DNA from 2 places in the Hymenobacter segetis genome. Region 2 is predicted to be linked to the other one. Evidence: riboswitches for the same ligand, from Rfam matches in the RefSeq annotation. Region 2 holds a riboswitch; the other holds the start of a gene.
The links. Region 2 has a riboswitch for cobalamin ahead of ACYU70_RS16745 (TonB-dependent receptor). Riboswitches for the same ligand answer to the same signal wherever they lie in the genome.

Region 1 (14,334 bases), 380 kb from region 2:
TGTCGGGGCCGGCGGCCAGCAGGTTGCCGCCCAGGCTGAAATACACCCGGGTTTTGCCCGCGTGCATGGTCTTGAGGCTTTCTACCACGTCGAGGCCGTCTTCGCGGGGGGCTTTGAACTTGAATTCCTTTTCCAACGCGTCGAGAAAATCCCCCTTCACGCGCTCCCAGATGCCCATTGTGCGGTCGCCCTGCACGTTGGAGTGGCCGCGCACCGGGCAGGTGCCCGCGCCGGGCTTGCCGATGGCCCCTTTCATGAGGTGCAGGTTCACGATTTCCTGAATCGTCTGCACGCCCTGGCGCTGCTGCGTGACGCCCATGGCCCAGCAGGTGATTATTTTCTGCTTGCGCGCCATGAGGTTGGCCGCTTCCAGCAACTGGGCGCGGCTGATGCCGCTGATTTCCTCGATTTCCTCCCAACTCGTGTTGCGAATATTCTGCTCGAAGGAGTCGAAGCCTTCGGTGAATTCGGCCACGAAGCTGCGGTCGACTACCTGGCCCGGGTTCAGGTCCTCGGCCTCGAAGAGGTGCTTCATTATGCCGCGCAACAGGGCCATGTCCCCATCCACGCGCACTTGCAGGAATACGTCGGTGATTTGCGTGCCGTCGCCGATAAGCGCGCCCAGCGCCCGTAGCGGGTTCATGAAATCCTGCGGGTTTTTGAAGGCGATGAGGCCGGCTTCCGGCAGCGGGTTCACGCTGATTATTTTGGCCCCGTTGCGCTTGGCCGCTTGAAGAGCCGAGAGCATGCGCGGGTGGTTGGTGCCCGGGTTCTGGCCGATGATGAGGATGACTTCGGCCTCGTGCAGGTCATTCAGCGTGACCGAACCCTTGCCCAGGCCCAGTGTGGGGCTCAGGGCCGAGCCGCTACTCTCGTGGCACATGTTGGAACAGTCGGGCAGGTTGTTAGTGCCGAACTCGCGGGCAAACAGTTGGAACAGGAAGGCCGGCTCGTTCGGGATTTTGCCCGAGGTGTAGAACACAGCCTCATCGGGCGAAGCGCAGGCGTTCAGCTCTTTGGCGATGATATCGAAGGCATCGGGCCAGGCGATGGGCGAGTAGTGATTGTCGCCGGGGCGCTTCACCATGGGGTGCGTGAGGCGGCCGGTGTTGTTCTGGTCGCGGTCGCTCAGGCGCGAGAGCTCGGCCAAGCTGTGCTTGGCGAAAAGCTCGGGGCCGGCGGCCCGGTCGTCGGCATCGGAGGCGGTGGCTTTGGCACCGTTCTCACAGAATTCGGCTACTGAGCGGTGCTCGTCGGGGTCGGGCCAGGCGCAGCTGGAGCAGTCGAACCCGTTTTTCTGGTTCAGGCCGAGCAGGGCCTTGGTGCCGCGCCCCATGCCGCCCTCGCTCCAGCTGAACTGCATCGATTTGATAACGGCCGTAACACCGGCCGCCACCTTCTCCCGGCCTTCCAGGCGCAGGCCGGTGAGGGCCTCAGGCGGCTGCGCCAGGATGGGGTGCAGGTACTTGGCCTCCATAGTGGGCGGCGCGGGGATGTGCTCTTCGGCGGGCGGAGTGCCGGCGCTGGCTTCGTGCATGGCTTTGCTGGGGTGGTCGGCGTTGGGGATTTCGTGGTCGGCTACCGGGGCGTGGCCCTGGTCGGGTCGTTCGCCGCTTTTGGGGGCGAGGCTGGCTTTCTGCTCGTGCGCCTGACCAGCTTTGCCGGGGTCGGTTTGAGGGGAATCTTCCATGGGGCTCATCAAAACAGAGGGTGGGATTTTAAATAGCGTTAGAAGTTGCCGACGGCACTAGTGGCGGCAGTCCAGGTCCTTCTCAACCAAAATTTGGAGACGCTGGTTTTCAGCCAGTGGCACGTCGTGCGAAAAACCGTTCTGGTCGGTTTCGACCCAGGTTTTGGCCAAGGCAAAAGGCACCAGCACGGTGAGCGCGCCCGGCTCGTAATGCACCTGCACGGGCTCGGCCTCGGGCAGGGTCTGGGCGGGTTCGGAGCCGCGCTCCAGGGCATAGGTCAGGCGCTGAGCGGGGTTGAGCCCGAAGTGCACGGCTCCTTCCACGCGGCCTTTTTCGGCAAATTCGTCCAGCTCGCCCTGGGAGACGCGCAGGCGCAGGGTGTCGTCTTCGATGCGGAGTTTCATGGGGTGGGATTGTGGCTGAAAGTTAAACGGCTGAGGAGGGAGGGTGTTGCCGAACTATAGCTGTTAAGCAAGGTTTTTCTGGCGCCTTAGCCAGTATTAGGCCAGCAGTCGCCAGCCGTGGCTGTAGATGTTGAACCGCTCGTTGCGCACGAAGCCCAGCACGGTCATCCCGAAGCTCTCGGCCGCCTGAATGGCCAGGCTGCTGGGCGCGCCCACGGCCGCTAAAATCCCAATGCCGGCTGCCGCCGCCTTCTGCACCAGCTCGAAGCTCACGCGGCCGCTCACCAGCAAAATATGCTGGTGCAGCGGCAGCCATCCGGCCAGCAGCGCCGCGCCAATTACCTTGTCCAGCGCATTGTGGCGGCCCACGTCTTCGCGCAGCAGCAGCAACTCACCCTCCGGCGAAAACAGGGCTGAAGCGTGCTGGCCGCCAGTTTGCTCGAAGCCGGCCTGGGCGGCGCGCAGCTTCTCAGGCAACTGGTGCACCACGGCGTAGCGCAGGTGCGGGCCGGCGGTGGGCAGCACCGGGCAGGAGGCGGTGCGCACGGCATCAATGCTGGTTTTGCCGCACACCCCGCAGCTGGAGCTAGTGTAGAAATGCCGTTCCATGGCCGCGAAATCAACCTTTACGTGCGCGGCCAGCTCGGCGCGGACCACGTTGCCGGCTTCTTCGGCCTTTTGCACATCGGGGCAGGGAATGATGCCCAGCAGGTCGGCTTTAGTATGGATAATGCCTTCGGTGAGCAGGAAGCCGGCAGCTAATTCCTCGTCGTGGCCGGGCGTGCGCATGGTGACGGAGAGGGTGCGATGCTGGCGCTGGCCGTCGGTTTCGTAGCCCACACGGATTTCGAGCGGTTCCTCGGCGGCGAGCTGGTCGGAGGCGGGCACGGGTGGGCCGCTGCCGCTTACTTTTTGGATGGTGGCGAATTCGTAGCTGGCGGCGGGGAGGAGGATGGCGGGGTCCATGGGAGAATGCAGAAACTATAGAACGTCATGCAGAGCGCAGCGAAGCATCTTGCCCGCAGTTAGTAAACCAATCCTTAAATGAAAAAGATTAGTGGTGGCGGGCAAGATGCTTCGCTGCGCTCTGCATGACGTTCTTTTCAGCATGACGTTCTTGCGATTTCTTTCGTCTGCCCCGAGCCCTCCCCCACCCTCTGCCTATGAAACTCAAACGCCTCACCCGCAATCTCACCTTTTGGGTGCTGCTGGCCATTGGGGCCGGGGCGCTGCTGGGCCACTTCCGGCCCGCCCTGGCCGTGCAGATGGAGCCCCTGGGCAAGCGCTTTATCGATGTGGTGAAGCTGTTCATCAACCCAATTATATTCCTCACCATCACGCTTGGCATCAGCACGATGGGGGATTTGAAGAAGGTGGGGCGCATTGGAGGCAAGGCACTGCTGTACTTCGAGATTGTGACGACGCTGGCGCTGCTCATTGGCGTGGGCGTGGCGGCGCTGGTGCGGCCGGGCGCGGGCGTGAGCACCGGCAAGCTCGATGCCGGGAAAGTGGGCGAGTTCACGAAACGGGCCACGGAGTTCTCCTGGGGCCACTTTCTGGCCGATAACCTGACCTTGCAGGTGCTCATCGTAGCCATTGTGCTGGGCATCGGCCTGAGTAAATACGCGGGCCGCAAGGCCATCATTCACTTCCTGAAGGAATGCTCGAAATACGTGTTTCGGGGGCTGCACTGGGTGATGATGCTGGCCCCCATCGGGGCGTTTGGGGGCATGGCGTTCACGATTGGGAAGTACGGCATTGCCACGCTGCTGCCGCTGGGCAAGCTCATGATTACCGTGTACCTGACCATGGTTTTGTTCGTTTTTCTGGTGCTCGGGGGCATTCTGCGCTACTGTGGCATCGGGATGTGGTCGTTTCTGAAATACATCAAAGCTGAATTGCTGATTGTGCTGGGCACCTCGTCGTCCGAAGCCGGGCTGCCGGGGCTCATGGAGAAGCTGGAGGGCATGGGCTGCGCCCAGCCGGTGGTGGGACTGGTGGTGCCCACGGGCTACTCCTTCAACCTCGACGGCACCACGATTTATCTCTCGCTTTCAACCCTTTTTCTGGCCCAGGTATTCCACATCGAGCTTTCGGGGGCGCAGATTCTGACCATGATGGGCATTCTGATGGTGACCTCGAAGGGTGCGGCGGGTGTAGCGGGCAGCGGCTTTGTGGTGCTGGCCAGCACGCTCACGGCCATGAAAGTGATTCCGGTGGAGGGCCTGGCCCTGCTGCTGGGCGTGGATAGATTTATGTCGGAAGCCCGCTCCATCACCAACTTCATCGGCAACGGCGTGGCCACCGTTTTCCTGGCCCACACGGAGGATGCCCTCGACCACGAACGGGCGGTAGAAGTGCTGGGCCGGCGGCTGCGGCCGCTCCGTTTCCGCAAGGATTACACCAGCGGCGAGTACCTGGGCGAAGCGGCCGAACAGGCCAGCGAAGTGGCTCGCCTGCTGAAAAACAAAAAGTAGAACCAGTGGGGTTATGGGTAGAGACGCATACTTGCGTCCCTACCCCATTCTACCAGACATTTCCCACCTTTGCCCTGTGGAATCCATTACCCTGACCCCGCCCACACCCGCCCCTACGCGCCCCCCCATCCGCTTCGACCGCAACGAGCTGGCCGGCGCGTTTGGCGACCTCGGCACCGATTTGCCGCTGCTCATCGGCGTCATCGCCGCCTCGGGGATTGACAGTGCTTCGGTACTGATTTTATTCGGGCTGATGCAGGTGTTTACCGGGCTGTGGTACCGGATGCCCATGCCGGTGCAGCCCCTCAAGGCCTTCGCGGCGCTGGTTATCGCCCAGAAAATTCCCGGCCGCGTCATTTTTGGCGGGGGGCTGGCTATTGGGGTCAGCATGTTTTTTCTGTCGATAACCGGGCTGATTGATGCGCTGGCGCGGCTGGTGCCCAAGGCCGTGGTGCGCGGCATCCAGTTTGGGCTGGCCTTGCAGCTGGCCACGCTGGCCCTCACCAAGTATGTGGGGGCCGATGGCGCAGCGGGCTACGCACTGGCGGCGGCGGCTTTTGCCGTGACGGTGGTGCTGTTTGGCAACCGGCGCTGGCCGGCGGCGCTCATCGTTATTGCCCTGGGCGTGGCGTATGCGCTGGTTTTTAAGCTCGATTTGGCCACGGCGCAGCGGGCGGTGGGCCTGCACTTGCCCAGCTGGCACCTACCCCAATCGGCCGATATTCTGACCGGCGCGGTGCTGCTGGCCCTGCCCCAGATTCCGCTTTCGCTCGGCAATTCCATTCTGGCCACCAAGCAGGTGGCGCACGATTTATTCCCCGAGCGCGAACTGCTTACCATCAAAAAAATCAGCTTCACCTACGCGCTGATGAATTTGGTGAACCCGTTTTTCGGGGGCTTTCCGGTGTGCCACGGTTCGGGCGGCATGGTGGGGCACTATGCGTTTGGGGCGCGCACGGGCGGGTCGGTGGTCATTTATGGCGGCATTTTTCTGGTGATGGGGCTGTTTTTCAGCCAGGGCTTTGCCGAGGTGGTGCAGATTTTTCCGCTGCCGGTGCTGGGGGTGCTGCTGTTGTTCGAGGCGCTGTCGCTGGCCACGCTGCTGCGCGATGTGAGCGGCAGCCGCAGTGATTTACTGGTGTCGCTGCTGGTAGGCCTGCTCTGCGCGGGGCTGCCGTACGGCTACCTGGTGGGCCTGATTGTGGGCACGGCCATCTACTACGCCATGCAGCGCGGCTGGGTAGGGCTGGGGAAACACTAGCGGCTGGCGGCCTTTCTCTAAACACCAGACAGGCTGATTACGAGTCCAAAGGCGGCGCTACCAACGTTAGTGATGATTCCATTTCCTCGGCCAGAATGCGGACGGGCTGCTTGTGCTCATCCACGGCCACAAAGGTGAACAGGCCGGTTACGGCCTTGTGACGGTCGTCGGAATACATCTGCTCCACGAATAATTCGACGCGCACTTTGAGGCTGGTGCGGCCTACGTGCTCGATGTTGGCTACTAATTCGACCAGCGAGCCGCCGGGGATGGGGTGCGTGAAATCGACCCGCTCGGAAGAAACCGTCACCATTTTCAGGCGCGAGAAGCGGGTGGCGGCGATGAAGGCTACCTCGTCCATGAGCAGCAGCGTGGTGCCGCCGAACAGGGTGTCGTAGTGGTTGGTAGTGTTGGGAAAAACGGCTTTGAAAATGCGCGTCTCGGCGCGGGCAATGCGGTCGGCAAGAAGCATGAGCTAACGGGGATAAGAGGTGATAAACGGCCTCCGTTTGCGTTCAAGCCCCATTCTTCATAAGCCAGCCACCGGCCGCACCACGCCCCGGCCACGCCCCAGGCGCAGCGGCACGGCACCGCCGATGCCAGCCCCAAAGCGCGAGGGCAGCATCACTCGGCGGCCGGCAGGTCTCCTGACTTGTTTCGGGTGAGCCCCGCCCTTCTCGGCCCGTTTTCAGGGGGCCAATGGGCATGTCTGGGGCCGCCGGCTCCGGCGGGCTAGGCCGGGAAACTCACAGTAGCGCGTCTGTTCGGGAGTTGCACCCGATTCCCTTTTAAGTTTTACCCCGGCTGAAACCGGGGCTAAAAACCGTCCGCTGATTGAAGGAAATCAAACCGAGAACCAACGCGGCGAAGGTACAGCACGAGCGGCGGGGATGGCGCGGGCCTGTGGCCCGTGCCGGCTATTAGCAGGCCTCTGGCCTGCAATTGTTGAACGATGACCGAACAGCGCGGACGCCCGCGGGCCTGGAGGCCCACCAATAGTCGGCACGGGCCACAGGCCCGCGCCATCGCTGTAATTACCCCTACTCCACCGCCGTGGGCACCTTCTCATTGGCCTTTCGTAGCGGCAGCTCCGGCACCAGCAGCGTGAGCAGCAGGCCGCCCACTACCAGCAGAATATCCACCATATACACCCGCCGGATAGCCGTGGCGAAGGCGGCCCGCACCGCCGGGTCGGCCGCGCCGGCGGTGGTGGCGGGCACGGCCGGGCCTTCGGCTACCACCGCCGGGCGGGCGGCCGTGGCGGGAGTCTGCGCGGCGGCCGGCAGGCTGTGGGCCAGCGTGAAGGTGAGCACCGCGCCCAACGCCGAGGCCGCCAGCGCCCCACCAATCTGCCGAAAGAACTGGCTGGCCGAGGTAGCCTGGCCCATGAGCGTGGGCTCGGTGGCGTTCTGGACGGCCAGGGTGTAGAGCGGCATCGTAGGTCCCAGGCCCAGGCCGCAGACGGCCAGGTAAATGAGCACCTGATAATACTGCACCGTGGGCGGCATGGTGGCCAGCAGGCTCAGCCCCCCGAGCAGCAGCACGAGGCCGCCCAGCATCCAGCGCTTGTAGTGGCCGAAGCGCGATACCATCTGGCCGGCCAGCATCGAGCCCGTGACCACGCCCAGCGACAGCGGCATCAGGCTGGCCCCCGCCCGCGTGGCCGACTCGCCCAGCACGTTCACCATAAACAGCGGCTCGAAAATGATAACGCCCAGAAACGCCCCGCCCATGCAGAACAGCGCCGCATTGGCCGTGCGGAACACCGGGTTTTTGAACAGACTGAAATTGAGAATCGGGTTCTCGTGCCGCAGGCTGCGCCCCACAAACAGCACCAGCGCCACCGCTGCTCCGGCCAGCAGCCCAAGCGTGAGCGCGCCCGCCCACGGATACAGCGCCCGGTTGAGCTGCAAGGCCACCACCAGCGGCCCCAAGCCGGCCATCAGCAACGCGGCGGAGATAAAATCGAACGGCTTGGGTTCGGTGCGCGGGCGTAGCGGCGGCATTTGGGTGATGATGAACCAGAGGGCCAGCAGGCCCAGCGGCAGGTTCACGTAGAACACCAGCCGCCAGCCTGCCACGCCGGGAATCAGCCCCGTACCCTTATCCGTGAGAAATCCGCCCAGCAGCGGCCCCAGCACCGACGACGTGCCAAACACCGCTCCCGTAAACCCCTGGTAGCGCCCCCGCTCGGCCGGCGCAAACAAATCGGCGATGATGATGAAGGCCATGGCAAACAGTCCCGCCCCGCCAAACCCCTGAATGGCCCGGAACACCACCAGTTGCGTCATGCCATCGCCCAGCACGGGCAGCGTCCCGAACTCGCCCGCCAGCCCGCACAGCCCCGAGCCCACCAGAAAGATGCTCACCGCCACAATCTCAATGGTGCGCCGCGAGTACATATCGGCCAGCTTGCCGTAGATGGGCACCAGCGCCGTGCTGGCCACCAAATAAGCAGTAGCTACCCACGTAAACCGGTCGAGCCCGTGCAAATCGGCCACAATGCGCGGCAGCGCCGTGCTCACGATGGTCTGGTCGAGCGAGCCCAAAAACATGGCCAGCAGGATGCCGGCGAAGGTGAGCATCTTCTGGCGGTGGGTGAGGGTTTCGGTCAAGGGGAAGGAAAATGGAAGTCTGGAGCAAAAAAGAACGTCATGCTGAGCGTAGCCGAAGCATCTCTACTGAGGAAGTAATCAGTTACTCTCGCGGTAGAGATGCTTCGGCTGCGCTCAGCATGACGTGTTACTATACGCGCCCGGCGCCAAATGTTATAGCAGCGAGCGGATCCACCCGCCATCCACCGGCACCGACGTGCCCGTGATGTAGCTGGCCCGCTCCGAGCACAGAAACGCCGCCAGCGCCGCAAATTCGCGCGGCTCGCCCAGTCGGCGCATGGGTATTTCGGCCTCCCAGCGTGCCGTGGCCTCGGTCGATGAAATGCCTTCGCGAGCGGCCGTAGCCTCGGCCAAGCCCACCACGCGCTCGGTGCGGGTGTAGCCGGGCAGAATGTTATTCACGGTGATGCCTTGCGCTGCTACTTCGGTGGCTAGGGTGCGGGCCATGCCCGTCACGGCCGCCCGCAGGCTGTTGGAGAGCATGAGGTTGGCCACCGGCTGCTTCACCGAAATGGAGGTGATGTTGAGAATGCGGCCCCAGCCACGCGCCTTCATACCGGGCAGCACGGCGCGGGTCAGCTCCACCACGCTGGTGAGGAGCAGGCTGGTGGCGGCCTGCCACTGGTCGGCGCTCAGCGTGTCGAAGGTGCCGGCGGGCGGGCCGCCGGCGTTGGTCACCAGGATATCGATGCGGCCGAAACGGGCCTGGCCGGCTTCGACGAGACGGGCCACGGCGGCGGGGTCGGCCACGTCGGTGGCTATGCCCAGCACGGGCGTGCCGTATGCTTGCTCGATGGCCGCGCAGGTTTCCTGCAAGGCCGCATCGTGGCGGGCGCAGAGGATGAGCGCCGCGCCCTCGGCGGCCAGTTCTTCGGCCACGGCGCGGCCCAGGCCCTGGCTGGCGGCGGCCACCAAGGCAACTTTCCCTTTTAGTCCGAGGTCCATAAACGGGCTATTTCAGGCGCAGGTAGTCGTCCGATTTATCGAGCCAGTCCTGGCGGGGCGGGCTGAAAATATCCACGTCAAGCGTGTCTTCGATGGCCTCCGCCTTGTGCCACACATTGGACGGAATGTGCAGTACTTCCCCCACACCCACCACAATGGGCTCGGCATCCTCAGAGCCAATCCAGAAGCGCAATGCCCCTTCGAGAATGTATGTAATTTGCTCGTTGTGGTGCTGGTGCAGGGGCACGATGCAGCCTTTTTTGAGGTAGACGTGGGCCAGCATCATCTTGTCGCCGGTGATGAGGCGGCGCGAGAGCTGGTCGGTCACCTGCTCTTTGGGCATATCGTCCCAGGTGTATTTGGTGGCGGTGGGGTTGTCGGGCATGGGGTGTTTGAGTGGGAGCAAAGAATTAAGAAGAACGTCATGCTCATCTGGCGTCCGCGCAGCCGAAGCATCTCGCTCGGGGTAGTAACTCAATCGCAAGGAAAGGGTTGCTGCCTTCGAGCGAGATGCTTCGGCTGCGCGGACGCCAGATGAGCATGACGTTCTATTTCCCTTGGCTTTCCTACTCCCAAACCCTACACCCGCACCCTACTCGCCACCGCCGACACGCACAATCCCATGAAGGCAATCAGCGCAAACGACACCCGCAAGCTCGTGGCCCCGGCCAAGAAGCCAATAATCGGCGGTCCCAGCAGAAACCCGAAGAAGCCGATGGTGGACACCGCCGCCAGCGCCATCCCGGCCGACATATGGGTAGACTTGCCCGCCGCCGAGTACACCAGCGGCACCACCGCCGACGTGCCAAACCCCACCAGCAGAAACCCCAGCAGCGCCGTGGGCAGCATCGGCCACGCCACGGCAATACTCAAACCGGTGGCGGTGAGCAGGCCGCTGAGCTGAATCACGCGCTTCGAACCGAGGCGGTGCGCCAGCCAGTCGGCCCCGAAGCGGCCGGCCGCCATCGTACTCATAAAGGCTGTGTAGCCTGCCCCCACCCAGTCCTTATCGGCCTGAATGACTTTCTTGAAATACACCCCGCTCCAATCAAACATCGCCCCCTCGCAAATGAGCGCGCAGAAGGCAATGGCCCCCAAACCCAGCAGTTCCTTGTCGGGTTTCACGAAGATGGGCTGGTCGGGGTCGACGCCCGAATCCTCGCGCACGGTGGAGCCGGCAGCTACGGCCAAGCCGGTGAGGATAAACAGGGAAATGAAGATGAAATGGATGCCCGGCGGCACCGCGTGCCCAATCATAAACGAGCCCACGGCCGCCGCCACAAACCCCGCCAGACTCCACAGCCCATGGAAAGAGGCCATGATGGGCTTGTGCTGATAGAGCCGCTCCACGCCCACAGCCTGGGTATTCACCGAAATATTGGTGAGGTTGCCACCCACCCCGAAGATAATCAGGCACGGCAGCAGCTGCCAGAGGCTGCCGGCCCAGCCCAGCCCCAGCAAGGCCGTAGCGTAGAGCACCACGCCCCACAGCACCACCCGGCGGCTGCCGTGCTTGGCCACCAGCCACCCTGCCAGCGGCAGCGACAGCAATTGCCCCAGCGGAATGGCCAGCAGCACGCCGCCCAGCGCCGCCTCCGAAATACCCATCTTCTGCTGCACGCTCGGAATGCGCGAGGCCCAACTGGCAAAGCACAGGCCCAATAGAAAAAACAATGCCCCCACGGCCAGGCGGTGGGTTTTGCGGGAAACATAGCCGGCGGCCGGCGGTAGCGAAATCATATCCATCATCCAAAAATCTGGTCGGCAATCAGCCGGGGCCGGGGCTCCGGTTTCGGCAAATTACAAGCATTGCCAACGCCGGCCAACGCCGGGAAGTTGCTCTATTTAGAAAAGAGGCGCTTCTCCGTCAGCAAACGTTTCCGACTTCATCAAGCTTCAGAATCAGCTCAAAAATTTCTAATTATCAGCGTTTTACATACCACACCCGTTAACTACCTAATTGAATAAACGCTACTCCAATAGCTTCGCCAGCTCCCGACGGTACTGCGGGTTATCGGTCATGCCGTTGTGGCGCGCGCCGGGCAAAACGATGAGCTTATCCGTGGGCTTGAGCAAGGCCTTGAGCCGAAGGGTCGAATTGTAGTCAATTACCTCGTCGTGGTCGCCGTGAAATAGCACGATGGGCGCACCGACCTGGCCGATAAGCTCGTTGGTGGGCATGGGGTAGCGCAGCACAAAGCCCGGCACGAAAGGATAAAGACGCGTCGCCATGTCGCGCATGCTGAAGTACGGGGCCTGCAAAATCAGCAGCCTGGGGTGATGATGGACGGCCAGCCAGGTGGCCGGCCCGGTGCCGAGCGAATAGCCGAGAATAACCGTGCGGTTTTCGGGATATTCGGATTGAAGCCGTTGGTAAACCGTGTCTACGTCGGCCAGCATCTGGGCCTGGTTGCTGATGGTGCCGCCACTTTTGCCGTAGCCCCGGTAGTCGAGCAGGAACACGTCGTAGTGCAGGGCAGTGTATGTGGCGGCGGCATCGCCCCAGCTATCGAGCGCGCCGCCATTGCCGTGAAGGTAAAATATCAGCCCTTTAGAGTTCGGGGTTTTGAAAAGCAGGCCGTGCAGCCGGGTGCCGTCGGCGGCCGTGGTCCACCGCTCCTCAAACTGGCCCGGGAAATGAAACTGATAGCCGGCCGGCAAATGCGTGGGCGCGAACAACAGCTTCTCCTGCTTGAAATACAGCACGCCGCACAGCAACACGTACAACGCCGCCACCACGCCTACCACGATAAGCACAACTTTCATAAGCAACTGGCCGCAGCCTACCGAAGCAACTGCCTCCGGGGCTGCCAAGGTAAATCCGCCGGGGCGAAAGGCCCTACCCCCCAATCGTGGCCATGCTCTCGAAGCTGAGCTGGTGCAGGGGCCGCTGCCGCTCCGCCTCGAAGCCATTGGCCGCCCGGTGGCGGAAAGCGGCCGAGAGCGCCGCCACGATTTCCTCGTCGGATTTGCCGCCGCGCAACAGGGCGCGGGTATCGAGCACGCCCTGGTCGTAGAGGCAGGTTTTGATGCCGCCTTCGGCCGTGAGGCGCAGGCGGTTACAGGTACCGCAGAAGGTACGCGAGTAGGCTGCGATAATGCCCACCGTGCCCCGGTGCCCCGATATAGTGTATTCTGAAGCCGTGGCCCCGGCCGCCATGCTCACCGGCGTGAGCGCGCCAAAATGGTCTTCCAGGTGCTGGCGGATACGGATGTGGTTCCAGGGCAAGGAGGCGGGGCCGGCTTCGTGGCTGCCGCCGTTGAAGGGCATTTCTTCGATGAAGCGCACGTCCACGGGCAGGTCGCGGCTGAGGTCGGCCAGCGGAATGAGGGCGTCGATGTTCTGGCCGTCCATCACCACGGCGTTGATTTTTACCTGAATCCCGGCATCGAGCAGGGCGTGGAAGGTTTCCAGCACCTTAGGCAGCTCGTCGCGCCGCGTGATTTGGAAGAACCGCTCGCGGTTCAGCGTATCGAGGCTGAGGTTCACGGCCTTCACGCCCAGGCGGGCCAGGGCGGGCACGTGCGGCGCGGTGAGCACGCCGTTGGTGGTCAGACTGATGTCATCGATGCCCGGCAGCTGGGCCAGGCGCTCCATGAAGGGCACCAGGTCGCGCCGCACGAAGGGCTCGCCGCCCGTCAGGCGCACTTTGCGCACGCCCAAGCCGGCCAGCAGGCCCGTGAGGCGCAGCATTTCCTCGTAGCTCAGCAGCTCGTGCTTGGGCATGTACTTGATGCCTTCTTCGGGCATACAGTAGAAGCAGCGCAGGTTGCAGCGGTCCGTTACGGCCAGGCGCAGGTATTCCAGCGGGCGGCCGTGCTGGTCGAAAAGGGGCGTGACGGCCGGCGCGGCCGGGGCGAGGATAGATGGAAGCACGTTTATCACCAATTTTGCCCGGCTGTACGTAAGACAGCCGGCTTGTGGTAAACCCCGGACGGCGGAAAGGTGTTCAGCCCACAGCCCCAAGCTCGGCCAGCGGCCGGGTTTCGCCCCAAAATTTACGTCGAAAGATATGTCATTAAAAGTCTCCCTCTTCGGCATCACCCGCGACATCGTGGGCACGTCCGTCATCGAGCTGCCGGCCCCCGCCCCCGCCACCGTGGGCGAACTGCTGGCCGAAATGCGCCGCCAGTATCCCGCCCTCGGCGACCTGCGCAGCTGCGCCGTGGCCGTGAACAACGAGTACGCCAGCGCCGATACGCCGCTGCACACGGTGGACGAAATTGCCCTCATCCCGCCCGTGGCCGGCGGCTGATTTTCCGTAGCGTGGACTTTTAGTCCGCGTGTGAACCGCATAATTCTGAATCTACTGACTCGCGGACTAAAAGTCCACGCTACTGCCTGCATGACCCCACACCTCGCCATTACCGACCAGCCCATTGACATTGCCGCCGCCCTCGCGGCCGTGCAAACCGACACCGCCGGGGCGGTCAATTCCTTTATCGGCACGGTGCGCAACCAGTCGGGTGGGCGACCGGTGCGCCGCCTGCACTACGAGTCCTACGACAGCATGGCCCTCACGCAGCTGGGCCACGTCGTGGCGCAGGCTTACGAGAAGTGGCCTATGCTCCAGAAAGTAGCCGTGGTGCATCGCAAAGGCACTTTAGAGCTCGGCGATGTGGCCGTGGTGGTGGCCGTAGCCACACCGCACCGCGCCGAAAGCTTCGCCGCCTGCCAGTTCATCATCGACACACTGAAGCAGGTGGTGACCATCTGGAAACGCGAGGAATATGAGGATGGGACCGAGTGGGTGGCGGCGCACCCGTAATGCAAGCTCGTGTAATCGGCTGTCATGCTGAACGCAGTGAAGCACCTTATCACGTCAGAACCAATCGTTCCAACGTGATAAGGTGCTTCACTGCGTTCAGCATGACAAACGCAAAGCAAACAATGATTTACTTGCTTGGAATCAGGTACCCTAGCGACAATTGAAACGCCGA
Region 2 (14,334 bases):
CTTCAGCAGCTCGATGGCAAGGTCGCGCAGGGCCAGCGGCGGGGCGGCCTCGTCCACGAAATGGAAGCCGGTCTGGCCGGTTTGGTTGATGATTTGCTCGATTCTATCCACCAGGAGCGTGCTGGGGGCCGTTTCGTACCGGCTGATATAGTCCAGCGTCACGTCGCAGAACGAGCAGCGCTTCCAGTAGCAGCCGTGGGCCACGGTGAGCTTGTTCCAGCGGCCATCGCTCCAGAGGCGGTGCATGGGGTTCAGCACTTCCAGCACCGAGAGGTAATCGGTGAGGGGGAGGTCGGAGTAGTCGGGCGTGCCCACTTCGGCGTGCGGCACATCGGGGAAGGGCTGGTTGAGGTAGTGAATCCGGCCCGCCTCGTCGCGCAGGAAGGTGCGTTGTAGAGGCAGTTCGGTCACATCAGCCCCCAAGTAAGGCCGCAATCGCGCTAAGGAAGGCAACAATATGGCTGGGGGAGGCATTACTTGCCCTAACGCGGGCTGCAATACCACTAGGGAAGGCATTACTTGCTCTAAGACGGGCTGCGATAGTGCCGGGGGAGGCACTACTTGCCCTAATGCGGGCTGCATTAGCATCGGGGGAGGCATTACCTGTCCTGATGCGGGCTGCAATAGTGTCGGGGGAGGCTGCAATTTCTCCATCGAAGGCAGCGATTGCGCGGCGAACAAGTCCAGCAGGCGCAACCACGGCCCCTCGCCATCATCCAGCGTCAGGAAGTCGATGTAATCAAAAAAGCGGGGCTCTTTGATGTCGCGCAGTTCGGTATTGGGGTAGCCGCCGCCCATGATGGTCACGGTTTCGGGGCTGATTTGCTTGATGTGTTTGGCCAGCCGCAACGCGCCGTAGAGGTTGCCGGGGAAGGGCACGGTGAAGCCCACCACATCCGGCTGCACCCGCGCCAAAAGGGGCTCCAGCTCCTCCAGCAGCATTCTATCCAGCAAATTCGGCGCGGCTTCCAGTTCCTGGTGCAGGGGCTCGAAGCTGGTGGCGGAGAGGGCCAGCTTTTCGGCGTAGCGCGAGAAGCCGAAGTGCGGCCCCACGGTTTCCTTGATGAGGTCGGCGAGGTCTTCGAGGTAGAGCGTGGCCAGGTGGCGGGCCTGGTCGGTGAGGCCCATGGTGCCGAAGGCCGTTTCGAGGTCGGCCACGTTGTCGAAGCGGCTGGCTTCGGGTAGGAAACGGCCGTGGCAGATGCGCGGGGCCAGCGTTAAATCTTTGTTTTGGAGGAAGCGGATGACCGGGGTGATGGTGGCCAGGTAGCGGTTTTGGAGGCGCAGCATCCGCTTGGCGTTGTCGCTCAGCTCAAAATTTCCGGCTTCAACTTCCTGAAAAACCCGCCGCAAACCCGCTTCCGAAAACAGCCGCAGCACCAGCTGCAAGCCCATATCGGCCTGGGTCACGTCATACCCGCGCCCGCCCAGAAAGCCCTTAATGTAGGCCGTGGCCGGGTACGGGGTGTTGAGCTGCGTGAGCGGCGGCGTCAGGAGCAAGATGCGGGGAGAGTGGTTCGGCACAGTGGAGACTAACCCGGCGCGGCCGGCCGGGGTTCATTTCCGGCAAAGGTCGGGGCTGGCGGCCGGAGGGCCGAGTGGCGTAAGACTTTCGGCCAAAATCCTTATTTTACTGCATGGAAACCTCTCCCTCCCCCATCGCCGCCGAGCGCCCCGCCGGCTGGCTCCGCGCGGCCCTCGTTACCGGGTTGCTGGCGGGCACGCTCGACATCATCGCCGCCTGCACCCAATACGTGCTGACGACGCACAAGTCCCCGGTCAATGTGCTGCATTTTGTGGCCAGCGGGCTGGTGGGGCAGGCGGCGTTTGCGGGCGGCGCGGGCACGGCCGTGCTGGGTTTGGTGGCCCACTACGGCATTGCGGTGGCGTTTGCCGTGTTTTTGTATTGGCTGAGCCCGCGGCTGCCGGTGCTGCTGCGGTATCCGGTGCTGGCCGGCCTGGGCTATGGGCTGGTGGTTTGGCTGATAATGAACCTGGTGGTGCTGCCCAGCTCGCGGGTGGCGGCCCCGCCCCTCAAGCCGGAGCCGGCTGCCATCGGACTGGTGATTCTCATGCTGTGCATCGGGCTGCCCATTGCCCTGCGCGCCGCCCGCTTCTACGCCGGCCAGCGGCCCGGGGCAGTGCCCCGCTAGCGGCGGGCGCGCAGCACTTCCAGGGTTTCGCGGTGGCGCTTTTCGGCCAAATCCTGGCTACGCGACGCCACGCCCCAGATAGCCGCCGGAATCCAGCCAATCAGCGTTATCTGAAGCACGAAACAGAGAATCCCCTTCAGCAAATGGCCGTTGACCATCATGGAAAAGCCGGGCAGCAGAATAGCGAGCAACATCGAAAAAGCAGGAAATAATTGACCTGGCAAACCTAATTAAAAAAGGCGGCTCCCGAGTGGGAAGCCGCCTTTTTTGGTATTGAAAGATGGTGCCTTACGCCAGCGCGTCGAGCGACATGCGTTCGGGCAGCATCAGGCGGCGGAACTCGCTCACGGAGTAGCCCGTCACCTGGCGGAACTGGTTGCTCAGGTGCTGGCCCGAGCTGTAGCGCATCTGGTCGGCAATCTGGTTCAGGGTCAGCTCGCCGTAGCTGAGCATTTCCTTCACGCGCTCAATTTTGAGGCGGATGAGGTATTTCTCGATGGTGAGGTGGGCGGTGCGCGAAAACACCTTGCTCAGGTGCGAGTAGGTGGCCGCAAACCGGTCCGTGAGGAAAGCCGAGGTGGTGAGCGGCGAGCGCGCCGTGCGCAGGTGCTCCAGGTATTCGGCCAGGGTGCCTTTGATTTGTTCGGTGAGCTGCTCGGCGCGGCCGCGCAGCAGCTCGAAGCCGGCGGCGTGCAGCAGCGGGGCCAGTTCTTCGGGGTCGGCGGGGGTATTCTCGTCGAGCTCGGCCACGCCCAGCGTTACGGCTTTGGGGCTGTAACCAGCGCGCTCCAACAGGTTGTGCACGGCTTCTACGCACCGGGGGCACACCATATTTTTGATGTGCAGTAGGTTAGTTTTCAATGGCTTTAACGTGTTTGGGGCCGCCGCGAGGCAGCCGGTGGAGAAATAGAACGCGCTGCTGACGCGCCGGGGGCCGCCCGGCGGGGCCGTGGGGCCGGCGTCGAGACTTCGGCCCATCCGCGCCCGAACCAATGCGCGGTGGCCCAGGTCACGAAGGGCACCACGGCGAGGAACGTAACGGCCAGCAGCCAGACCAATACGAGAAACGCAAAAAAAAGTCGACCAAAGAAATGGTCACTTACGCCAAACAAATAACCCACCAGCATTAGTGCCAGCAACAGGCTGACGCCGGCCAGCACGCCCACCCGCCGCCAGGGCCAGGCAGCAACGTGTTTTTGAAGGCGAAGGCGCAGCGGCAAGGGCATATAATTCGGAATTGGGAAGGTGAAAATAGGGGAAAATTTGATTCAACCCCAATCTTAGCCCAACAGCGCCAGCAGCTCGTGCTGCACCGACTGGCCATTATCGGCCTCGTACCACATATTCATGCCCTTTACTACCTGGTTGGTATGCAAAGTTTTATCGGCGTGCAGCTGGTGGCTCAGCAGCTGGGCCTCGGCCGGGCGCGGGCCCCAGGTGCCCAGTTCGGCACCGGTAGCCGCATCGTAGCGAATGAGCTTGGGGATGCTGTTTTTGCCGTCGGTCTGGTGGGTGGCCATCAGCTCGGGATGCTCGGAGCGCAGCGCGACGTGCAGCGTGACATGGTCGTGGCTTTCATCGGCCAGGTGGGCCAGAATGGGCAAGGTGTGCGCGGTATCGCCGCACCAGGTTTCGCCCAGCACCAGCCAGCGCTCGGGGCGGGGCAGCTGCCGGAGCTTTTCGACCAGCGCGGCCAGCAAGGGCCGGGCATAGGCGGTATCTAGGTGCGCCTGGTTCTGGGCGGTGTAGCGGATGAGGCCCGGCAGCTGCTCGGGACCGGTGGTGCGGTTTTCGGCGGCCAGCGTAGTCATCAGCTCCCGGAACTCGGGGTAAGTGTAGGTCGGCACGAGCGCAGTAGCCGCCGAGGAAACGGAAAGCGGGTTAAACATCAGGCAAATAAGAAAAATGAAGTGGGAACGCGCAGCTTTGGGCAACCTTCGGCCGGTCCTCGTCGGTACAACCGTACCCGCGCCCGGTGGTTCGGGTTGCGTGCGGGCGGGTTATTTTTCTACCTTGCGGCATCGCTTATTATTTACCCCCTCACCTTCGCTCTTTCATGTCTCTGAAAAACTTCCTCCGCCCGCTTGCCGTGGCCTGCGCCCTCACCGCCACGTTTAGCGCCTGCAGCTCGGGCACCAAAGACGGCGACACCAACGTGGAGCGCGGCTACACCAAAAAAGGCCCCGCCGCCGGCACCGACGGCACCGCCAACGGCGACTCGGCCACCGCCGGCCTCACCCGCGACACCACGCGCCGCGTGACGGGCAAAGACCTTTACAAAGCCGCCGGCGACGCCAAAGACCGCAACCACGACGGCATCGCCGACTAGCTTTTAGCCATTCAGCGTCAAATCAAGGCCCACAAAAAAGGCCCGCTCCTTCCGGGGCGGGCCTTTTCCTTGTTTTGCAGAAAGAGGAGGTGGAAAATCTAGTTGAACACGAAGCCGTTGGGGTATTTCCCGACCTGGAAAGAGTCGATTTTGGTGCCGGTGCTGGTGTAGCGCGATGCGTAGCCGTTGGAAGCCCCACGGGAGGCACCACCGTAAATAACATTGTCTTTATCGATGCCCAGGCCGTAGAAATTACGGCGAATGAGCGGCGTGGCGGGCAACGTGGTTGCCGTCAGGGGCAGCTCGTAGATGCCGGCGGCCACCTTGCTGTCACCGCCCAACGACACGAATACTTTGTCGCCGGCGGGGTTCAGGCGCAGGTTGCCGTTGGAGTAGTTGCTGGGCACGGCAATGTTCACCTGGGTGGCTGGGGTGGCCGGATTGAAGCGGATGATGTGGTCGTTGGGGTCGACGTACTGGCCGCAAAGCACCCATATGTTGCCGGCATTGTCCTGCACAATGCCTTTCGGGCCGTCGGGCGTGGCGATGGGCGCCTGCACCGCATCAGTGGCCGGGTTGATGACGGTGAGGAAGTTACTGCTGCTGTTAGCCACGTACACCAGGCCGTTTTTGCCCAGCAGAATTTCCTCAGGCTGTACCCCCAGCCCCGTGCTGATGGTGCCCGTGATGCGATTGGTGGCCAGGTCCACAATGCTCACGGTGCCATTGGCTACATAGCCGTTCCACTGCGTCACGTAGGCTTTAGTAGCTGATACCGCCACCGCATAGCGCGGCTGCTTCAGGTGAATGCCCGCCGTGTGCCGGAAATCGGTGAGGTTGACGATGTTCAGCGAGTCGCTGGCCGTCACGGCCAGGTATGCCTTCGTACCGATAATGGTCATCGACTGCGGGTTGGAGCCTAAATCGCCTTGGTTGACGCTTTTATAGAGGCCGGTGCTGGTTACCGTCTTGGTAGTGGTGTTGAACAGACTGATATCGCCGTCGGGACTGGGGAAGTTGCCTTCGTTCACCACGTACACCCGCTCGCTGGGGCTGGGCAACTCGACCTTGGGGTCATCCTTTTTGGGGTCGCAGGCGGTGAGGAGCAGGCTGCCGGACAAAGCCAGCAGGGATAGTTTTTTGAGGGAAAACATGAAGCGTATAAAAGGTGGTTTAATTGAAAATGACACGTTGAGTTGCCCGCCGGGCCTGGCCGCTTACCGCCAGGCTACGCGCAGGCTGAGTTGCCCGGCGCGGGGCGGCATGAGGCGGTAAGCATAGCTTTGGTAGGCCTGGTTGGTGAGGTTGGTCCCTTGCAGCAGCAGCGTGAAGGCCCACGCCGAAACGGGCCGAAACGTATAGCCCAGGTTGGCATTGAGCAGCAGGTAAGACGGCAGAAACTCCTGGGCATCGGCGGTAGTGTAGCGGTAGCCGGTGAGCTGCAACGCGGCCCCGGCCTGCCAGCCCCGCCAGGTATGGTCGGTGCTGAGGGTGGCGGCGTGCAGGGGCACGTAGGGCAGCTGCACGCCCACGGGGTCGGGGTCCTGCGCGTAGCCTTCCAGCTTGCGGGCCTGGGTGAAGGTGTAGGCCGCCCGCACCCGCATGCCGTGGATGGGCCGCCGCCAGCGGATTTCGGCGCTGGTTTCGAGACCCTGGGTGCGTACCTGGCGCAGGTTCTGGGGCGAGTAGCTGCCGGCGTATTCGGCGGCGGGCAGCCACTGTATCCAGTTTTTCACCGTTTGGCGGTAGGCGGTGACTTCGGCCTCCCACTGCACTGGCGAGGGCTGGGCGGGCTGCCCTTTGTAGGCCAGGCCGGCTTCGTAGCCTTCGCCGCTTTCGGGCAGCAGGTTGGGGTTGCCGCCGGGGCTCCAGTAGCGCTCGTTGAGGGTGGGGGCGCGGTAGCTGCGGGCCGCGCTGGCCTTGGCAGTGAGGTGATGGGCCGGGCGCTCCAGCAGGGCCCACTCGGCCCCCAGGGCGGGCAGCAAGGGCGGGCGCTGCCCCGGCAGCAGGGCCTGACGCAGCTGGGCGCTGAGGTGCAGGCGGGCAAAAGGGTCGTAGCGGGCCAGCAGGAAACCGGCGCTACGGTACTCGCTCAGGTTGCGGCCGTAGTCGGAAATGCGGGCGTCGAAACGCTGGGTTTCCAGCCCGGCGTGCAGGCCGAGCTGGCTGGTTAGCTGGGCGGTGTATTCGGCCTGCGCCTGGGTGGTGTACACCCGCGACGGGCTGCTAAGGTCATCGTCCCAATAATCAAGGCCGTCGTCGAACCAAACCCCGCGCACGGCCCAGCTCTGGCGGGCCGAGATGGTGTGGCGGTAGCCCAGCAGCACGCGGCGGTTGCGGTCGCGCTGCATGGCGTGGCGGTTGGCCGTGCCCAGGCTGGGCTGAATTTCCCGCTCCGTATCGGTCAGCCAGACGGAGGCCAGCACTTCGCCGGATGTGCCCACCCGCCAGCCCAGGTCTTCGGCCACGCTCCACTGGTGGCGCAGGGCGGCATTTACCAGCCGCCGGGTGCGACCGGTGCCGAGCTCCGCGTAGGCAAAATCGTTTTGCGCGGTGCGGGCCGAAGCCGTTACCTGCGCGGCCACCCGCCCGTTGCTGAAACCGGCTTCCACACTGCCGCCCCACAGGCCAAAGCTACCCGCATCGGCCTGGGCACTGGCCCAGCCCTTACGGCCCCAGCGCAGGGGCGACGACAGCAGCACCGCCCCGCCCACCGCGCCGCTGCCAAAGGCCGCGCCGCCCGGCCCCAACTGCACTTCTACCCGGCTGCTGGCGCTGGCGGGCAGGGTGGCAAAATCGGATTCACCCAAAGAGGGCACGCTGATGTTGAACCCGTTCCAGAGGACGGCCGTGTGGCGCGATGCCGTGCCCCGGATGGTGATGGTGGTGAGCTGGCCCGGCCCGTAGGTCTTGAAATAGATGGAGTTGCGGGCGGCCAGCACGTCGGCCAGCGTGCCGCCGCGCTGCTGGCTGAGCGTGGTGGAATCAACCAAAAGCCGGCGGCTGCCGACGGCAAACCGGGCGGGTCGGCTGGCACGCACCTGCACATCGGACAGCGGATGCACTACGTCCGTCAGGCTGGTCCCGGCTGGGGCAGGCGCTATCTGCGCTGCCGCCAAATGGCTCAGCAGCAGCAAGCCCGGCAACGGGAAAACACGCCTGAACGATAAAAAAAGCTGCATCCGAATCAAATTTTCCAAAAGAAAATTCGATTCAAAATCTACCGTCAGTCGCCTTCAAATTAAAGAAAACCAGCGCCAGACCGAGGCCGAAAAACAGTTGTAAAGTGGGCCTGCCGAAACCGGCCCCTGTTCTCTTTCTCCATTCGTCCTCCGCGAATGCTGAACCTGTGAATGTCCGGGCAGGTCTCCTGGCTTGCTTCGCCGAGCGGGCCGCCTTCCCATTTAGTCGATTGAAAATCAATCAGCAAACAGTGGCATTCGTGGCCCGCCCCGATGTGAAGCGTACAGTTGCGGGGACAGCTCCGGCATTGAACCGGATTCCCTTTTCAGCCGCGCCCCGCGATTGGGGTCTGGCACCTTGACGGGGCAAAGGTACGGGAAGGACGGTTAGCAGGGCGCGCGCCTTAGCGCCGGAAGCTCATGCCGATGAAATATTCGCGGTCCACGGAATTGGTGATGGGCAGGTGGGTGCCAAAATCGAGCTGCACGTTGTCGCTCACGTCGAGCTGCGCCCCGGTGTTGATGGAGCTCAGCCATGAGGACTGGCGCACGTCGCGGTAGCCCACCAACTCCGCAAATACCTGAATGAGCTTGGTGAACTGATAATCAGTGGTGAACGTGGGCGTGAGCTGCAGGTAATGCGAGTGGGTTTCGCGGTCCCAGTACACCTGCGTGGCCACCTGCCCGCCAATGCTCCAGGGCTTGTTGAGTTGGTACACCACGGGCAGCACGGCTCCGTATTCCACGGCTCCATCGCCGCGCGGGCCGCCGGTGGGCAGGGTCACGTAGCCAATCAGACCCAGGGCCCAACGGCTATTGTCGTCGCCCACCAGCGTGTGCTTCAGGCGCAGATTCAGGTCGCCGAGGCCGCGAAAAACGGCCGTCTGGCCGGGGTCGGCATCATCGTAGTTGCGGGTATCGGTGTAGGAATCGAGGCCTACTTGTAAATCCGTCCGGTCGGTGAGGCCGATTTTGGCTAGGGCGTGGTTGATGTACCAGTCGTGCCCGTAGGCCGTGCCCTCGCGGCGCGTGAGCAGGCGCAGGGCATCAGTTTCGTACTGAAAATGGCCCGCATCGACCGAATACGGGCTTTCGGTGATGCCGGGGCGGTCGGGCACCATGGGGCGCATGTATTTGCGCGGCGTAGGATTGAACAGGTTAAATTGATGTTTATCAACTTTAATCGTGTCATTTTTAACGCCCTGCTGTGCGACGGCCGGGTGCATCAACACCGTTAAAAACAAGCAAAGCGTACCGAAACGAAGCATAGCGCGAAGAGAAAGAGAGCCCCGCATACGCAGTTTCCAGCTGAACAGTCGACTTCCGGCAGGTTAGTTTAGAACGGCACCACCACTTTCACCGCCACATTCCGGCCGGGGTTGTAGATACCCAAGCGGCCATTGGGCGCGGCGGCGTAGTATTCGAAGTATTTCAAACGGTTGAGGTGGGCTTGGTAAGCGGTGTCGAACACGTTATCAACCTGCACGATGAGCTGCACCACCGGCCGGCCGCCCGGGCTCGCCAAAGTAGTGCCCGCCCCCAGGCCCAGCAGGGCATAGCCGGCGGTGGCGGTTTCGGTGTTGTCGAGGGCGTAGAAGTGATTTTGGCTGGCGCTGCCCTCCACCGTGGCCCGGAAATAGGTGCCCGTGAGGCGGCCTTTGCCAGTGGGCAGCGTGGCGCGCACCTCGGAGCGGGCCCGCAGTGGCGGGATGAGCGGCAGGTAGCGGGCGGCTTCGCCTTGGCGTTCGAGCAGGTTGGCGTCGGCGTTCTGGCCGTTCACGAAGGCTACGCTGTTGTTGAGCGCCAGCCACGGCAGGGCGGCGGGCCGCCAGTTCAGGCTGGCTTCCAGGCCGTAGAGACGGGCGGCGGATTGCTGGAACTGGTAGGTGGTGTTGCCGGGCACGATGACGACCGGCTGCCCGGCCTCGTTCAGCAAGCGGCCCTGGTAAATGAAGTTCTGCACGTAGTTGTGGAACACCTCCACTGAGGCATCGAGCGTGGCTTGGTGCCAGAGCACGCCCACGTCCTGCTGCCAGCTGAACTCGGGCCGGAAGCTGCGGTTGCCAAGATACACGATGTGCGCGCCGGGGTCGAGGCCGTTGGAGCCAATTTCGGGGATGTTGGGGGCGCGGTAGCCGCGGGCCAGGTTGGCGCGTAGCGTGAGCTGCTCCGTGGCCACACAGCTCGCCCCCGCACTGGCCGACACGCCCTGATAGCGCTGCCGAAACGCCGGAAACGGCAGTTCCGCTCCCACCGCGCCGGGGCCGGCCGCGCCCGCAAACCCAGTGGCCGGGTTGGGGGCCAGGTAGAAATCATTCCAAGTCACGAGGCGGGTATCGTAGCGCAGGCCGCCGCTCAGCTCCAGCTTGCCCAGGGGCTTTTTTAGAAGCAGAAAGCCGCCCGCGTCCAGCAGGTTGTAGTCGGGAATGGGGAAATCGGTGGCGTTCTGGTGGCGGTTGAGCTGGCCCATGCCGTTGCTGCCGAGGCTGATTTGCAGGCCCTGCCAGTCGGGCAGGTGGTAGCGCACATCGTAGGTGTAGGTGGTGAGGCGCAGGGCCAGGCCGGGCTGGCCGGGCGCGGTGGGGTGGTTGAATTCCTCCCGCGTGTTCTGCTGCGCGCCCAGCAGCAGGTGCAGCTCGCCGCCCCCCAGGTGCAGCTGCGTTTTGGTGAATACCCGGTAGTGCTGAATGCGCTGATGCAGCGGGCTGATGGCATAGGAGCTCAGCTCATCATCACTCACCAGCGGCCGTTTTTTGATGTCATCCAGCCCGCTCTCGGCCACCTGACGGGTGAAACGGCGGCTTAGCGAGTCGCGGCTGCCATCCGGGATTTCCTGTTGATTGTCGTACAGCGTGAGGTACCAGTGCGAGCTGCCCCAGTGCTTGCTCACGCCGGCCATCCCCGTCAGGGTCAGCTCTCGAAAACCGGTGTTGTACACGCGACCATCCACACTGTTCCGGTAGTCGCGCGCCAAGCGGTGGCTGGCCCGGAAGCTGGTCTGGAACCCATTTTTCTGGTAATTCAGCCCCAGCGAATTTCCCACTAAGCCGTTGGCCGACTGGTACTCATTGAGGACTTCGCCACGCAGCCGGCCTTCGGGGCCGCTGGGCAAGGCGGGCAGTAGATTCACCACGCCGGCCACGGCATCGGAGCCATAGAGCAGGCTGGCGGGGCCTTTCACCACTTCCACGCGCTCGATGTCGTAGCCATCCACCTCCACGCCGTGCTCATCGCCCCACTGCTGGCCTTCCTGCCGCAGGCCGTTGTAGAGGGTCAGCACGCGGTTGTAGCCCAGCCCCCGAATGAAGGGTTTCGACACGTTGGGGCCGGTGGTAACGGCGCTCAGGCCCGGAATGCCCCGCACGGCCGCGTCGATGACGTTGGTGTTGGCATTGAGGTTGATTTCGCGGCGGCTGAGGGTGGCAATGGGTACGGGGCTGCGCCGGATTTCGGTGGCCCGGCTCACGCCCGTCACCACCACTTCGCCTAGGTCAGCGGCGGTGGCTTGCAGCAGGAAATCAACCGTTTGGGATTGGCCGGCGGTTACCTCGGCGCGCTGCTCTATGGGCGCGAAGCCCACGGCGCTGGCCCGCAGGCGCACTGCCCCGGCCGGCACGCCGGCTAGCTCGTAGTGGCCCGCCGCGTCGGCCACGGCCCCCAGCGTGGTGCCCAACACCGCCACGCTGGCAAACGGCACCGGCTGGCGGGCGGCACCGCGCACTACCCCGCCAATAGTAGGCAACTGAGCGAAAGCCAGTTGCGGCACCAAAATAAATAGTATCAACAGTATTTTCACAGCTATTTTATTGGATATAAAAGGACATGGGGATTCTGCGCCGCAAAATGTGCGGGTGCTAACCTTGAAACCCAGAGTTGATTGGGAAATGGAAAAAAGTCCAGAGCGGCGAGTTACAATCTCGCCTCACCCGTTGGCTCGCAGCTCACGCCTTCACGCGCAAACTGCGGCCAGCGGGACCAGAAGAAATTATTAGCCGAAGAAGGTTTGCCAGAGCAAAAACACGTTGAGGCTGATGATGATACCCGACACTACCCAAGCCACGATTTTTACCCACGGCCGATTCACAAACACGCCCATTTTGGCCTTGCTGCTAGTGAAAAGCACCAGCGGCACCACCGCGAAACTGAGCTGCAATGAGAGAATTACCTGGCTGAGCACCAGCAGCTGCCCTGTCCCCTTCTCGCCGTAGAGGATGGCCACTATCAAGGCCGGTATCACGGCAATGAGGCGCGTAATGAGTCGGCGCACCCAGGGCTTCAGCTTCAAATCGAGGAAGCCTTCCATCACAATCTGGCCGGCCAGCGTGCCGGTCAGCGTCGAATTCTGGCCCGAGGCGAGCAGGGCAATTGCAAACAGCGCACTGGCCGCACCCGCACCCAGCACCGGCGTGAGCAATTTGTGGGCATCGGCAATATCGGCCACGTCCTCATGACCCTTGCCGTGGAAGGCCGCCGCCGCCGTCACCAGAATGGCCGCATTCACAAAAAACGCCAGAAACAGCGCCAGCGTCGAGTCGATGGTGGCGAACTTGATGGCCGAGCGTTTGCCCGGCTCGTCCTGCGGAAAGGCCCGCGTTTGCACGATGCTGGAGTGCAGGTAGAGGTTGTGCGGCATCACCGTAGCCCCCAGAATGCCGATGGCCACGTACAGCATTTGCGGGTTAGTCACCACTTCGAGGCGTGGGACCAACCCCTTGCTCAGCGCCAGCCAGTCGGGGTGCGAGGCGATGATTTCATAGAGAAAACAGCCGAAAATCAGCACGATAAGGCCGGCCACGATGTTTTCGATGATGCGAAAGCCCTTGTTCTGAAAGTATAGCACCACCAGCACATCCAGCGTGGTGAAGACCACGCCCCAGGCCAGCGGCAGGCCAAACAGCAGCTTGAGCGCAATGGCCGAGCCGATGACTTCGGCCAAGTCGCAGGCCGCGATGGCAATTTCGCACAGCACCCACAGCATCAGGCTGATGGGGCGCGAGTAGTGGTCGCGGCAGGCCTGGGCCAGGTCGCGCCCGGTCACGATGCCCAGCTTAGCCGCCAGGTGCTGGAGCAGCATGGCGAACAGGTTGGAAATCAGCACCACCGACAGCAGCGTATAGCCGTAGCGGGCCCCGCCAGCCAGGTCGGTGGCCCAGTTGCCGGGGTCCATGTATCCCACGGCCACCAGCAGGCCCGGCCCCCAGAAGGCCATCAGCTTGCGCCAGAATGGGGCATCAGCCGGTGGCACCTTGATGGTGGCGAAAACCTCGCTCAGCGAGTTGCCCCGCCGGGCGTGGCGCCAGCCGGTTTCGACGGCCGGTTGCTTGGGTTCAGTAATAATGGATGGAGGCACGTTGGAGGACTGATTCACTTCAAATTTACACATTTTTAGGTTAACCTAAAAATTATTTTCGACCGACTTAAATACATGATTGCGCGAAAAAAGTTGTGTCCGCCAGGCAATTATTCGCCGCGCCAGAAAAGCCCGGCACTGGCGCAGGTATCGGCGGCCGAACCATTTAGGTATAATCAGGCATTAGCAGCGATGCCAGCCGGCAAAGCCCCGCTCGTAATACGCCGCCCTGCTTGCGGCCGGTGCCCGACCTTTGCACCGAAAAATCCCGCCGCATGACGCCCTCCCAAACCAAGTACCGCCTCGGCCTGCTGTCCCTCGTGGTCAGCATCGGGCTCGTGGCCATCAAGTTCTACGCCTACCACCTCACCCGCTCCCAGGCAGTGCTCACCGATGCCCTGGAAAGCATCATCAACGTGGCTACCAGCGGCTTTGCGCTCTACAGCCTCTACCTGTCCAGCCTGCCCAAGGACGAAAACCACCCCTACGGCCACGGCAAAATCGAGAACCTGTCGCTCGGGTTTGAAGGGGGGCTGATTTTCATGGCCGGCGCATTCATTCTCTACAGCGCCAGCGGGCACTTCTGGCACCCCCACCCCGTGGCCCGGCCCGACTGGGGCGTGCTGCTTCTGGCCAGCACTGCCGTGGTGAACCTAGGTGTGGGCCTGCTGCTGGTGCGCAACGGCAAGCGCCTGAAATCGGTGGCGCTGGTGGGCGACGGGCAACACCTTTACATTGATGCACTCACGTCCATCGTGTCGTCGGGGGCGCTGGTGCTGGTGGCGGCCACCGGCATCGTGCGGTTCGACTCGGGCGCGGCACTGCTGCTAGGCGGCTTCATACTGGTGAATGGCGGGCGGATGCTGCGCCGGGCCGTATCGGGCCTGATGGACGAAACCGATACCGCCGTGGTGGCCGAGGTCATTGCCGAGCTTCAGGCCCAGCGCCGCGCGCCCTGGATTGACGTGCACAACCTGCGCGTACAGCGCTACGGGTCCAACCTCCACATCGACTGCCACATGCAGATGCCCTACTACTTCACCCTCGACCAGGTACACACCGAGCTGCACGATATTGAGGAGCTCATCCGGGCGCGCTTTGCCGTGGAAGTCGAAATGTTCGTACACGCCGACCCCTGCACCTTTGCCGCCTGCTCGCTGTGCCTGATGCCGGAGTGCCCGGTGCGCCAGTTTGCCCTGCGCCACGAGGTAACCTGGACCGTGCAGAACGCCGTGAAGAACGAGCGGCACCACCTCGGGCAGCCCGCTTAATTAACCCAAGTTGCGGAGCAGCCGCACAGCGGTGAAAGGCTTGTAGCAC

Region 1: it holds a riboswitch for cobalamin, as region 2 does, so the genes downstream of both, ACYU70_RS15220 (acyl-CoA thioesterase) here and ACYU70_RS16745 (TonB-dependent receptor) in region 2, are expected to answer to the same signal.

Annotation. Positions count from the first base shown of each region.
Region 1 covers NZ_BAAHBV010000002.1:1,125,958-1,140,291, forward strand. The annotation lists gene ACYU70_RS15195 (FdhF/YdeP family oxidoreductase) at 1-1,690, opposite strand, end outside; gene ACYU70_RS15200 (DUF7009 family protein) at 1,748-2,095, opposite strand; gene fdhD (formate dehydrogenase accessory sulfurtransferase FdhD) at 2,192-3,061, opposite strand; gene ACYU70_RS15210 (cation:dicarboxylate symporter family transporter) at 3,259-4,572, shown strand; gene ACYU70_RS15215 (putative sulfate/molybdate transporter) at 4,649-5,833, shown strand; gene ACYU70_RS15220 (acyl-CoA thioesterase) at 5,871-6,305, opposite strand; cobalamin riboswitch at 6,454-6,676, opposite strand; gene ACYU70_RS15225 (MDR family MFS transporter) at 6,874-8,448, opposite strand; gene ACYU70_RS15230 (SDR family oxidoreductase) at 8,602-9,393, opposite strand; gene ACYU70_RS15235 (cupin domain-containing protein) at 9,401-9,778, opposite strand; gene ACYU70_RS15240 (MFS transporter) at 9,973-11,133, opposite strand; gene ACYU70_RS15245 (alpha/beta hydrolase) at 11,365-12,159, opposite strand; gene moaA (GTP 3',8-cyclase MoaA) at 12,233-13,270, opposite strand; gene ACYU70_RS15255 (MoaD/ThiS family protein) at 13,407-13,649, shown strand; gene ACYU70_RS15260 (molybdenum cofactor biosynthesis protein MoaE) at 13,740-14,162, shown strand; gene ACYU70_RS15265 (porin family protein) at 14,290-14,334, opposite strand, start outside.
Region 2 covers NZ_BAAHBV010000002.1:1,503,121-1,517,454, forward strand. The annotation lists gene ACYU70_RS16705 (B12-binding domain-containing radical SAM protein) at 1-1,500, opposite strand, end outside; gene ACYU70_RS16710 (DUF1440 domain-containing protein) at 1,638-2,153, shown strand; gene ACYU70_RS16715 (hypothetical protein) at 2,150-2,347, opposite strand; gene ACYU70_RS16720 (AraC family transcriptional regulator) at 2,442-3,014, opposite strand; gene ACYU70_RS16725 (hypothetical protein) at 3,020-3,379, opposite strand; gene ACYU70_RS16730 (thioredoxin family protein) at 3,434-4,042, opposite strand; gene ACYU70_RS16735 (hypothetical protein) at 4,210-4,482, shown strand; gene ACYU70_RS16740 (DUF5074 domain-containing protein) at 4,581-5,636, opposite strand; gene ACYU70_RS16745 (TonB-dependent receptor) at 5,700-7,664, opposite strand; cobalamin riboswitch at 7,826-8,040, opposite strand; gene ACYU70_RS16750 (transporter) at 8,069-8,932, opposite strand; gene ACYU70_RS16755 (TonB-dependent receptor) at 9,001-11,448, opposite strand; gene ACYU70_RS16760 (divalent metal cation transporter) at 11,653-13,047, opposite strand; gene ACYU70_RS16765 (cation diffusion facilitator family transporter) at 13,290-14,285, shown strand.